DNA from 4 places in the Rhizobium sp. BR 315 genome. Region 3 is predicted to be linked to each of the others. Evidence: predicted binding sites of a transcription regulator. Region 3 holds the regulator's gene; each other region holds the start of a gene.
What was found. Region 3 encodes LexA, which represses DNA repair genes until DNA is damaged. Its sites were predicted from a motif close to TGTTCNNNNTGTGTTCNG; they were not measured.

Region 1: QD409_RS33700 (helicase-related protein) is a predicted target of LexA. The motif match lies at 1,599-1,616, and genes of this name have one in related genera.
Region 2: QD409_RS08580 (ribonuclease T2 family protein) is a predicted target of LexA. The motif match lies at 1,902-1,919, and genes of this name have one in related genera.
Region 4: dnaE (DNA polymerase III subunit alpha) is a predicted target of LexA. The motif match lies at 1,069-1,086, and genes of this name have one in related genera.

The regions. Positions count from the first base shown of each region.
Region 1 is NZ_JARWKZ010000085.1:10,732-13,894, reverse strand. It holds gene QD409_RS33710 (YMGG-like glycine zipper-containing protein) at 111-368, opposite strand; gene QD409_RS33705 (DUF3309 family protein) at 412-567, opposite strand; gene QD409_RS33700 (helicase-related protein) at 1,858-3,163, shown strand, end outside.
Region 2 is NZ_JARWKZ010000005.1:175,625-178,787, reverse strand. It holds gene QD409_RS08590 (DMT family transporter) at 1-814, opposite strand, end outside; gene QD409_RS08585 (alpha/beta fold hydrolase) at 834-1,766, opposite strand; gene QD409_RS08580 (ribonuclease T2 family protein) at 1,935-2,681, shown strand; gene ettA (energy-dependent translational throttle protein EttA) at 2,808-3,163, shown strand, end outside.
Region 3 is NZ_JARWKZ010000004.1:109,272-112,434, forward strand. It holds gene kdsA (3-deoxy-8-phosphooctulonate synthase) at 1-36, opposite strand, end outside; gene QD409_RS06590 (VOC family protein) at 33-920, opposite strand; gene lexA (transcriptional repressor LexA) at 1,339-2,061, shown strand; gene QD409_RS06600 (ComEC/Rec2 family competence protein) at 2,042-3,163, opposite strand, start outside.
Region 4 is NZ_JARWKZ010000014.1:55,590-58,752, reverse strand. It holds gene QD409_RS16140 (DUF5680 domain-containing protein) at 1-293, opposite strand, end outside; gene QD409_RS16135 (hypothetical protein) at 373-966, opposite strand; gene dnaE (DNA polymerase III subunit alpha) at 1,324-3,163, shown strand, end outside.

The DNA.
Region 1 (3,163 bases), on a different contig from region 3:
AGGCTGGTGCGGGAAAGGAATCGTCTCTCAAATTGCCGCTTCAAGCGTCCGGTGTGCCAAGCTTGAATGTCATGACCGGCCGACAAGTCGGCCGGTCATGAAACTTGGTCTTAGCGGCAACGAGCCTCATAGCGGTTGCCATAGCGGTCGCGGTAGATGCAGTAGCCGCGGCGTTCATGCGACTGGCCGATGAGGTTGCCTACGAGGCCGCCGGCGACTGCGCCAACAGCTGCGCCACCCCAGCTATGAGTGGCAACGCCGCCGATCAGAGCGCCGGTGCCAGCGCCGATGGCTGTGCCTTTTTCCGTTGCCGTGCACGACGCCAGTGCGCCGACGATGGCGATCGCGACGATGATCTTCTTCATGATGTTAGCTCCTGGTGCTTCGAAGTTTTCAACAATGATCTGCGGATCAGATCCGCCCCATCAATAGCAGAATAAGAACAATGACGAGAACAAGCCCGAGACCACCCGACGGGCCATACCCCCAAGCGCGACTGTAGCCCCAACTCGGAAGTGCGCCAATCAGCAGCAGAATCAGTATCACAAGCAATACTGTACCAAGCATGATATGTCTCCTCCATGTCCGTGCCCGAATATTCCCAACGCCTTGAGCCATCCAGCGACACGCTTCAGAACCTCTACCGTGACCGCTCGCGATGCGCGCAGACGGTGTTCCCAGCACTTCTGCCTTAGAAACTTGCGTGGCATAAAATTGTTCCGGCTAAGAAATAAAAATCCCGACGCCGAGGGCATTCATGGTCTGCGAAATCTTAACGCGGTGGCGCGAGCCGGCAGGAACCGCGGGTAAGGCGAGACTTAATCTTATGGTTAAAATATAATTAAAATACAATAGGTTGCGGTGAACAAAACGGGAAAAAGCCCATGTCTGCGATTCGTCGACGATTCGTTCTGCATTTGAGCCTTGGTTAATATGGAAGCCGCTGGAGCACGATGGCGATCCCTCCGGACGAAGGGAACAGCGGGAAGCCGCCATGGGCGGAGGCCGCCAATAGTCGCCGAAAAGTAGCGTTCGGGAGGGCTCGATCGGTTAACGCAAGGGTGTTTGCGGAGGAGTTCGCGAACATGCTGGTTCTTCATGTCGCGATGTCGCCCCATCCGCGCCACCATATATAGCCGTGAATAAATGAAATACATGCATGAATCAGCGATTCGTCGCCGAATCGTTCGAGCTTTGATCGAAGCGTTAATGTCTGCAATCTATGAATGTAAATATCGATTTTTATATTTGTGCTCGCCGAAAGACTGATCGCAATCCACGATTCGGCTCGAATCGCGACTTCAACCATCGAGAGTCCAGTGTGAATCGCTGGCGAAGACGCTACATATTGTGGGGAACAAAGGTAGAATCGGCCGAAATCAGCGATTCGTCGCCGATTCGTTCCGGCTTTGACCCGAATCTTAACAGAGCGGCTGGAATCGGAAAAATAGTTATCCTTTACAAATGATTAACCATGGTCGCTTGCGAAAAGCGGCTTCGTTCGGATTCATCACTTGACTCGTTTTCACATGGAGAGACCGGTGAAATCGCGATTCAGTATCTGGTGGGAATCTATGATTCGAATTCCATATGTAGTAGCGAACACATAGGGAACACTATCGAGTCAGCGATTCGTCGCCGATTCGTTCTCAGGCTGTTCCGGAATCCGCTGGACTCGTATGGGATGTAGGGGCAATGTATCTTCCAGTTGAAACGACCCATTGCGAAATCGATTGTTCCGGCTACTGTTTTTTCATTCAGGTCTTGCCTTTGTCACATATGGTCGTCATCTCTTCCTTTCTTCCAAGAGGAGCTTGCTGATCGGAAGACGGTAGTTTCTCGCCCATACACGGACCAATGACTAAAATCTCGCAGCCTATGATCCTGAGCGGACGCGGCGTAACCGCGGTGCTCGGACCGACTAATACCGGCAAGACCCATTATGCCATCGAGCGTATGGTGGCGCACGGCAGCGGCGTTATCGGCCTGCCGCTGCGGCTGCTGGCGCGCGAGGTCTATACTCGCGTGGTAGAAAAGGTCGGGGCTCAGAATGTCGCCCTCGTCACCGGCGAGGAAAAGATATCGCCGCCCAATGCGCGCTATTCGGTCTGTACGGTCGAGGCCATGCCGCGAGAGACGCGGGCCTCTTTCGTCGCCATCGATGAGGTGCAGTTGGCTGGCGACCTCGAGCGCGGCCATATCTTCACGGACCGCATTTTGCATTTGCGCGGCCGGGATGAGACGCTGCTGCTCGGTGCCGGCACGATGCGGCCGATTCTCGAGCAGCTTCTGCCCGGCATTACCGTTCTCGAGCGGCCGCGGCTTTCGCATCTCTTTTATGCCGGTCAGAAAAAGATCACGCGACTGCCGCAGCGCACCGCGATTGTCGCCTTCTCTGCCGACGAGGTCTATGCCATCGCCGAGCTTATCCGTCGCCAGCGCGGCGGCGCCGCCGTCGTGCTCGGGGCGCTCAGTCCGCGGACCCGCAATGCGCAGGTCGCACTCTATCAGGCCGGCGATGTGGAGTATCTGGTCGCGACCGATGCGATCGGCATGGGTCTCAATCTCGATGTCGATCACGTGGCCTTCGCTCAGGACCGCAAATTCGACGGTTACCAGTTCCGCAATCTCAATCCGGCCGAACTCGGGCAGGTCGCGGGTCGGGCCGGGCGCCATCTGAAGGATGGCACTTTCGGCGTAACGGGCCAGGTCGATCCCTTCGACGACGAACTGGTGCGGCGGATCGAGGGACACGAGTTCGATACGGTGAAAGTGCTGCAATGGCGCACCAAGGATTTCGATTTCTCCTCTATCGCCGCGCTGCGCGCCAGTTTAGAAGACGCGCCACGCGTGCAGGGCTTGACGCGGGCGCTGCCTGCGGTAGACCAGCAGGCGTTGGAATATTTGTCACGCGACCTGGAGATTGTCGATCTTGCCAGCAACCCGGCCCGGGTTGAGAAATTATGGGAAGCTTGTGCGCTTCCGGACTATCGGCGCATAACGCCCACACAGCACGCCGATCTCATTGCTACCCTCTTTTCCGATCTTGTGCGCTATGGCACGGTGAAAGAGGACTTTCTTGCCGAACAGGTGCATCGCGCCGATCGGACAGATGGCGAGATCGACACGCTTTCGGCACGAATCGCGCAGATAAGGACTTGGA
Region 2 (3,163 bases), on a different contig from region 3:
AGCCGAAGATGGTTGCGGAGACGATCTCGAAATATTGCAAGGGCGCCAGCTTCGAGGCCGGCACGGCGCGATAGGCGTGTACCGTGAGAATGCCGGCGACGGCTGCGGTGATGCCGACACCGAGCAGATAGAGCATGGCTATCAAGTCAGGCATGACCGTATTCAGAATTGCAAATCCCGTTGCCTTGCCAACGAGGAGCAGGATAAGGCTGAAGGCGATGCCCCATATGCCAGTCTGGAACTGCATTGGCCAGGCATCCTCGCTATGGGAGACGACGCGGGTGATCATTACGTAGACGGCGATGCAGAGGGCGGTAACGACGGGCAGCAAGGCGACGAAGCCGACTTCCTGGAAGCTCGGCTGGATGATGAGCATCGCGCCGAAGAAGCCGACTGCACAGGCCGTATAGCGCCGCCAGCCGATGGTTTCCTTCAGGAAGATGCTGCTGAGAATAGTCAGTATCATCGGCTCTACGAAAAAGATGGCGATGGCGTCGGCGACTTCCATGACCTGCAGCGTGGTCACGAACGAGACCATGGACAGCGTCAGCATGCCGGCACGGATGGCATGTACGCCGCTGCGACGCCATGTCCAGACACCCCACTGCCCTCGCATGGCCATCATCGGCAGGGCAAAAAGCGCCTGCAAGATGAAGCGTGCGGCCGTAACTTCGGCCGGCGGAATGGTGGCCGCCGCGAGCTTGGAGAAGATATCGATAATCGGCGAAAGGATGACGGAGAGGAACATCATCGCAAGACCGAAAGTCAGCTCCGACTGCGGCAATCGTAGCGAGGAGCCGCCGCTGGTGTTCATTGGGGTATTCCTTTGAAAATCAATTCCTTGCCGTGATCTTCCTGCACCAATCGGCAAAGTCGGCAATGGCTTGATCGGCATCGATTTCGTTCAGCGTTTCGTGCCGCATGTCTGGGTAGATGATCGTTGTAATATGAGAGAAGCCTGCGCCCTTCAGATGGTTTGAAAGCCAGGAAATCGCTTTCCCGTTGTCCGTCGCCGGATCCTTCGCACCTCCGACGAGATGGATCGGCATGTCGCCCCGGAGCCGGCCGAGATACGCCTTTTGCGGCGCGCGAAAGCTGAGTTCGAATATGTCCAGCCAGAGCGAAACGGATGCGTCGAAGCCGCAGAGGGGATCGGCGACGTACTTGTCGACCTGCTCGGGGACGCGCGACAGCCAATCGAACTCGGTGCGACGATTGGCGATGGATTTGCCCCAGGCACCAAAGGTCAGCTTCGGCAGCGGCCCGCTTGGCACATCCGACCCCTTGAACATGCGCTCCGTCTTCAGGATGAGCTGAGCGGCACGGCCGGCAATGCCTGGGTTGAAATTGGAATTCCAGACCGTGACGGCATCGAATTTATCCGGGTGCGTGACGGCAGTATTGAGGCTGATCAAGCCGCCCATCGAGTGGCCGAACAGGATGATCGGCAGGCCGGGATGGGCAGCTGCAGCAAGCTCGCGCATGGCCAGAACGTCGGCAATGACCTGATCGACGCCGCCTCCGCGCGCGAAACGGCCGGTCGGGGCATCGGCGGCGACGGTTTCGCCGTGGCCGCGGTGATCATGCGCGTAGACGTGAAAGCTGTGGGAGGCCATGGCATGCGCGAAAGCCTCGTAGCGGCGCGAATGTTCAGCAAGGCCGTGGGAGATCAGGAGGATACCGCGCGCCTCGCCTGAAGCCGGCGTGTGATGATAGGCGATCGTCGCGCCTGTTGGACTATCCAGGCGTTGCGTCTCGGCGAACATGCATGGTTCCTCCCCATTTCGACGAAAGTTTATCAGCCGGTGGATTGCAATGGATAGGGATCGAAGCCCACAGAAATAAATTCTTTCGCGCTTTGTGATTCTCAGGGTTGCATACGCTCGGCCAAACTGCATATTTGTTCCTATAATGTTCTAATTTGGAGGCATGGAATGAAGCATTTGCTTCGGGTATTTGCGGTTGTGCTCCTTTCGGTCGGGACAGTCGCGAGCGCAGCGGCGCAGGAGCACAGCCGGGGGCGCACGCGCTTTATCCTGGCGGCAAGCTGGGAGCCGGCATTTTGCGCGACGAACCAGAAGAAGGCGGAATGCCGGAACCAGTCGTCGAGCAATCATGATGCCACGAATTTCTCGCTGCATGGCCTTTGGCCGATGCGGCAGGAATATTGCGACGTTTCGGATGATCTGAAACAGGCGGATCGCGGCCGTGACTGGAAGGATCTGCCGGCGGTACAGCTGTCGCAGGACGTCAAGGCGAGGCTGGACAAGGTCATGCCGGGCACGCAATCCGGTCTGGAACGGCATGAATGGATCAAGCACGGCACCTGCACCAAGCTCAGCGCCGACCAATATTTTTCCATTGCTGCCGGCCTAGTCGCCGAACTCAATACATCTGCCGTGCGCGATCTTTTCGCCAAGAATATCGGCAAGGAGCTGGATGCGGAAAGCATCAAGGCCGCGTTCGACCAGAGCTTCGGCGAGGATGCCAATGCGCGTATCAAGATGAGCTGCCGCAAGGTCGGTAACGTCAGGATGATCTCTGAACTGACGATCGGCTTGTCCGAAGATGCGATCGATCCGCAGCAGGGCAGCGAGCCGCGGCTTGCAAAACTGATCCAGGGTGCCGGCAGCACGTCGTTCGGCTGCGATCGCGGCGTGGTGGATGCGGCCGGTTTCTAAGCTGTTCCGGCCTTTGCGGCGCGGATAAATGCCCTCGGACAAGGTTTCGCCGTTGCCCGAGGGCCGGGTTTCGCCTACATAGCGGCACAATTCGCAATGTTATCCGCCCGTGGAGTAACCCAAGCTATGGCACGTCAGTTCATTTATCATATGTCCGGTCTGAATAAGGCCTATGGCGCCAAGAAGATCCTCGAGAATATTCATCTCTCCTTCTACCCCGATGCCAAGATCGGTATTCTCGGTCCGAACGGTGCCGGTAAGTCGACGGTGCTGCGCATCATGGCCGGCCTCGATAAGGAATATACCGGTGAGGCCTGGCTGGCCGAAGGCGCGACCATTGGCTACCTGCCGCAGGAGCCACAGCTCGACCCGACCAAGACCGCGCTCGAAAACGTCATGGAAGGCGTTTCCGCCAAAACGGAAATCCTCAATCGCTACAACGAATTGATGATGAACTATTCCGACGAGACGGCGGAAGAGGG
Region 3 (3,163 bases):
TCCTTCGCCGACGATCACTTCGGAATTCGTGCTCATGCTATCTCCTCGAAGGCGAACAACGCCCCCTGTTCGGGCGCCAGCCGTGCCAAAATACGATTGTTCTTACGCGTATATGTGACGCCGTTAGCAGCGAAATGCGACGATGTCACGGAAAGATCGCGCGTTTTGAAAAGGATTGCTCGCGCCCGCAAGCCCGGATCATGATCGCCGACCCGCAAATCGTAAAATGCTTCTATCCCTTGCGGCGTCAGAAGCTCGATATCGGCGTTGGCCGCCTTGATCGTCAGCCCGAAGGAGTGCTCAAAAATTCGGGGGTTGCCGACGACGTGCTCGAAGAAGCTGCGGAACGCGGCCGGCTTCGTTGCCGACATCGCTACCCGTGCAATGCCGGTCACGCCGTTCTCATGGCGCTCGAGCGCGCCGCGATCCGCCGGCAGCGGATTGATGCGCTGACAGCAGAAGGCCAGAAAATCCGGCGCTCGCAGATCGGCGGCAAAGGCCAGGCGAAAACCGGCCGTGGTTTGCGTTCCATCCGGCATCCTCATGGGCCGGGAGAAATCCAGCATCCGCCCCGCCGAGATCGTGGCAGCCCTGAAACGTTTGTCATCCACAGCAGCATCATCGGTACCGAAAACCACTGCCGAGAAACCATCCTCGCTGACACGGAAGCGATAGGCCTGATCGCGCGCGACGAAGACATTGCCATCGGCAATGCTCGTCTCGCATTGCTCTTGCGACGCCACACCCAGAGGTTCGAGATAGGTCTTGTCGGCAAAGAAGACGCAGGCATTCTCGGTGCCGAAAGGATGACGCGCGTCCGGAGCCACGGTAAAGCCGAGCTTACCGAGACGTTCACGCGCCAGAGCGATGTTGACGGTCGGCAGCACGAGATGATCCAGCGGGTGCGGCGATGAAATCATGGTTTCTCCTGTTTCCCTGCAGGTGCAGATTTGCGCCTATCCGTCGCCTAATTCAAGATGGAAGCAACGAGCACAAAGCAGGCGGCGTGAACGAAACGCAATCTCGGAAACGTGATTACTGATTCTCTTCCATAGCGGGCTTATCCGACGAAGTGTCGTACGCGTAGAGGCATCAGACGCACCCGCTGAACCAGGAAAGTCTTCGTGGCGGTACGGACGGCATTTCCTATATTTATCCGCAGGTTAGCGCAGACGTGACGTGCAAGTGTCTTCAGGCGATACATTCGACAGTGATAATTATTTAATTGCCCGAACAAGGCTTTACCGAAATTTAAGCACTTGCGGAACACATATGGAACATATAGTGTCCGTTCTGGATTTGTTTCACGACTTTTTCTTGATCTGGGGTTCCAAGACGATGTTGACGCGCAAGCAGCAGGAACTGCTTCTCTTCATTCACGAACGCATGAAGGAGTCCGGTGTTCCACCATCTTTCGACGAGATGAAGGATGCGCTGGATCTTGCATCGAAGTCCGGAATTCACCGGCTGATCACGGCGCTCGAGGAGCGCGGCTTCATCCGCCGACTGCCGAATCGCGCCAGGGCGCTTGAAGTCATCAAGCTGCCGGATGCCTATAATTCGAGTTTGCAGCAGCGACGCGGCTTTTCGCCGAGCGTCATCGAAGGCAGCCTTGGCAAGCCCCAGCCCGTTGCCCCGCCGGCTCCACCGAAAGTGGCAAATGACGATCACAATAGTGCGGTATCCGTGCCGGTCATGGGCCGCATCGCGGCAGGCGTTCCGATCTCGGCCATTCAGAACAATACGCATGATATAACCGTTCCCGCCGACATGCTTGGTGCAGGCGATCACTATGCTTTGGAAGTACGGGGCGATTCGATGATCGATGCCGGCATTTTCGATGGCGATACGGTCATTATCCGCAATTCGACGACTGCCAATCCGGGCGATATCGTCGTCGCTCTCGTCGACGATGAAGAGGCAACGCTGAAGCGCTTCCGTCGCAAAGGCGCCTCGATCGCTCTCGAAGCCGCCAATCCGGCCTACGAGACCCGTATCTTCGGGCCTGACCGGGTCAAGGTTCAGGGAAAGCTGGTCGGCCTTATTCGCCGTTATCACTAGCCGGTGATGGCCGCGATCCGATGGGAGCACCGAACGTTCCGGTGCGCCAATCGTAGGTCCGATGCCGGGTCCATGGGCGCTGAGGATTTTCGAATGCTGTGGAGACGATAGGGATGTCGCCGCGCAGGTCCATTTCGACTGATCCGCTTCGCCGCAACGTCGCGCCGGTAAAGAGCATCGCGCCTGAGCGGCAGCGGTCGAGACGCAGGCGTATCGCTGTCACGACGATATTGGCCGTATCGCAGGCCGGTGGCAGATAGGCTGCGTTTTCGATGGTGACCAGAATGGTCCCATTCTCAAGCATTGCAACGCACCATGCGCCTTTCTGGCAGGCGAAGCTCCCCTGCATCGTCTGATCGAGGGCCTCTCCCATTGCCTTGCGTACCGCCTTCTGTTCGTCCGCGCTTAATCGGCGACGGCGCTGCTTCTTGCTGATCTGAGGAAGCCGGCTATCGGCAGGAAGGATCGTTGGAGGCTGGTGCTCAGCTGCAACCAGTGCCTTCTGCCATTGCTCGAAAATAAAGGTCTGTGGTCTTTCACGATTAGTCGCCAATATCCCGTCCTGCCTGAGAGCAACCAAGGCACCGTCCTCGGAGATCATCAGATCAGGCTTCTGCACGCCGGAGCCGAATGCCGCCGCGCCAATCGTCGCAAGCAGCAAGACGAAGCCCAGATGGCGCAGCCTGGTTCGCAGCACACTCATGATCAGAAAGCCGGCGATGAACGTCGGCATCAGCCATGCCGGCTGGCGTCCGAACGTGATATCGCCGCCCCAGCCGGCAACTGTCTTGGCAACAAGGATGACGAGCTCCAGTCCCTCGCCGGTGACTTTCCAGAATGGCCCGTCGAGGCCGAAAGGCATGAGCAGCATGGCGACCATGCCGAATGGCATGACGATAAAGGAGACAATAGGCATGGCGGCAAGATTGGCGGCAAGGCCGTATGTCGCCAGTCGGTGAAAATACTCTATCGAGAAGATCGCGGTCGAAGCGCCACCGATGAACGAGGTCGATAATATGCCGCCGAAGAAACGCGAAACGAACAGCAGCGGACTCAGGAACTTCGACCGTGAAAGGATGCTTTCACGATGCCGCCTTCGTTT
Region 4 (3,163 bases), on a different contig from region 3:
CGCATGAGCGCCGCCTTGATGACCATGCCCGCGCGCGTCCCGTCGATCAGATCGGGCACGATGATACGACCGAAATAATTCATCGCCCAGATCGGCTCGCCATCGTACCAGACGATCTCCTGCCCGGCGAAATCCCTGCCGCCGAAATAGCTGTCGAGATAGCGCCAGCGGCCGCTGGCATAGCCGATGTCATGCGAGCCATTGCGGCAGGACGGCAGTCGCTCGCCGTCGCCGACATAGGTCTCGGCCTTGGCGATGACAATAAAATCGTTCAGCTCGGTAAGATCCGGCATGACGCTCTCCAATTCTGGTGAGCGGCTACAATGCCCGCGATCAGGCGGCTTGTAAAGAACAAAAAGAGAACGTTTGCAGCTATTCGCCGTTTCCGCAGGCCTTCTGGCCGATATCGTCCTGCCAGTCCTGGATGCTGACGGTCTTGGCCTCGGCTTTCAGCGTCTTGCCGTCCTTGGTCACTTTGCCTGTTAACACGTTGTAGTCGCAGTTATGGCTGTTATTCGGCTCGAGCGTATCGCGGGAATCGTAAGTGTAGCCGGCAACTACGAAATTGTTGTTGCGATAGGCAAGCGTCAGCGTTTGATGCCAGCGATCCCGCCCGATGGCATCATTCTGCGAGACGATCGCGATCGAACCGTTCGGCAGCGCCGAGATCGACGGTTCCTGGCCGACGATGCCGCCGGGCGCGACGCTGCCCCATATCTTGTTCGGAGCGCTTGCGGCGAGCTTCAGCAAGGAGTGTTCGTCATCGCGCAGATAGATATAGACGCCGATCGGGTTGTCGGCCTGATCGTCCTCGGCGCCTGCTGCGAGCAGGGCGAGATCCGGTTTGCCATCCTTGTTCCAGTCGCCGATCGCGGCGTCAATGATGCGGCCGGGCGCGGCGGTGTCGTCAGCATGAGCAATCGTTGCCGCCGAAAGAAGAATGAGAGCGCAGGCAAGTGATTTCATCGTAATGTCCCCGTTTGCTTCTGCATAGCGCCGGACCATTTCCGCGTCCATCCGCAGGCGGAAAAGTCGGGTGATGAATTTTATTGACACCTCTATTGACTCTCGAACAAAAATAGAACAAAAAGAAAACATAACGAGTAAGGAGAGCGTAAATGACCGATATCATTCGAGACGTTGCAGCATTCACCTCCATCGTCATGTTCGTTGCCAGCTTTTCCCTCATCATGATGGCGATGTGAATTTTATCCTCCATATGCACATGCTTGCTCCCGTATTTGATGGGAGCAACTTCTGGACTTTATGATCCGCAATGCCGAAAATAGCACTGATTCATTTTGGCATGCGGAAGGGTATGAGATGGCAGATGTAGGTGGCAGCGGCGCGGTTGCGCCGGTCGGCGAAATGCCGGAATTCGTACACCTGCGGGTTCATTCCGCCTATTCTCTGCTAGAGGGCGCACTGCCGCTCAAGAAGATACTGGCCAAGGCCGCCGGCGACAGTCAGCCGGCCATCGCAATCACCGATACCAATAACCTCTTCGTTGCGCTGGAATTCTCGCAGAAGGCGATGGACGAGGGCCTGCAGCCGATCATCGGCTGTCAGGTATCGATCGACATGGAAGATGGCGGCGAGGGCGAGAAACGCGGGCCGCAGCAGGCACTGGCGAAGCTGCCGTCGATCGTGCTGCTTGCCTCCACCGAGGAGGGCTATGAGCGCCTCGTCGATCTGGTGAGCCGCGCCTATCTCGGCGGCGAAGGCAATAGCGCCGTTCACATCACCACGTCATGGCTGGAGGAGATTGGCACGGAAGGCATGATCGCCCTGACAGGATCGTTGAGCGGGCCGGTCGACATGGCGCTGAAGGAAGGGCACTCCGGGCAGGGGCTCTCCCGGTTGCTGATGCTGAAGCGTCTCTTCGGCGACAGGCTTTATGTCGAGTTGCAGCGCCACGGCACCTATGATCGCCGCCACGAGCAGAAGATGATCGCGATGGCTTACGAGCATGACATTCCGCTCGTTGCGACCAACGAGGCCTTTTTCCCGACGCGTGACGATTATGACGCGCACGACGCGCTGATGGCCGTTGCCCACAATGCCATCGTCTCGGACGATACGCGTTTCCGCCTGACGCCGGATCACTATCTGAAGAGCCGCGCCGACATGGCGAAACTCTTCGCCAATCTGCCGGAGGCTTTGGAGAATACGGTCGAGATCGCCCGCCGCTGCTCCTTCGTCCTGAAGACGCGCAAGCCGATCCTGCCGCGCTTCACCGGCGCCACTGACGATGCGGAAGAGGCCGAACGCGCCGAGTCCGCGGAGCTGCGCGCCCAGGCAGTGGAAGGGCTCGACCACCGCCTGGCTTCGCTCGGCATGGCACCGGGTTACGAGGAAAGGGAGTATCGCGACCGGCTGGAATTCGAGCTCAGCGTCATCGAGCGCATGAAGTTCCCCGGCTACTTCCTGATCGTTGCCGACTTCATCAAATGGGCCAAGCGGCATGATATCCCGGTCGGCCCGGGTCGTGGTTCAGGTGCGGGCTCGCTGGTCGCCTATGCGCTGACCATCACCGACGTCGATCCGCTGCGCTTCTCGCTGCTGTTCGAGCGCTTCCTCAATCCGGAACGCGTCTCGATGCCGGACTTCGATATCGACTTCTGCCAGGATCGGCGCGAAGAGGTGATCCGCTATGTGCAGGCCAAGTATGGCCGCGAGCAGGTGGCGCAGATCATCACCTTCGGTTCGCTGCAGGCGCGCGCCGCCCTGCGCGACGTCGGTCGCGTGCTGGAAATGCCCTATGGCCAGGTCGACAAGATCTGCAAGCTGGTGCCGAACAATCCCGCCAATCCGACTCCGCTCAGCAAGGCAATCGAGGAGGAGCCGCGTCTGCAGGAGGAGGCGGACAAGGAGCCGGTGGTCGCCCGCCTGCTCGATATCGCCCAGAAGATCGAGGGCCTTTATCGCCATGCCTCGACGCATGCCGCCGGTATCGTCATCGGCGACCGGCCGCTTTCGAAGCTGGTGCCGATGTATCGCGATCCGCGCTCCGACATGCCGGTCACCCAGTTCAACATGAAATGGGTGGAGCAGGCCGGCCTCGTGAAGTTCGACTTCCTTGGCCTGAAGACCCTTACGGTTCTGAAGACGGCGGTCGATTTTGTCGCCAAGCGCGGCATCAGCATCGATCTCGCCAGCATCC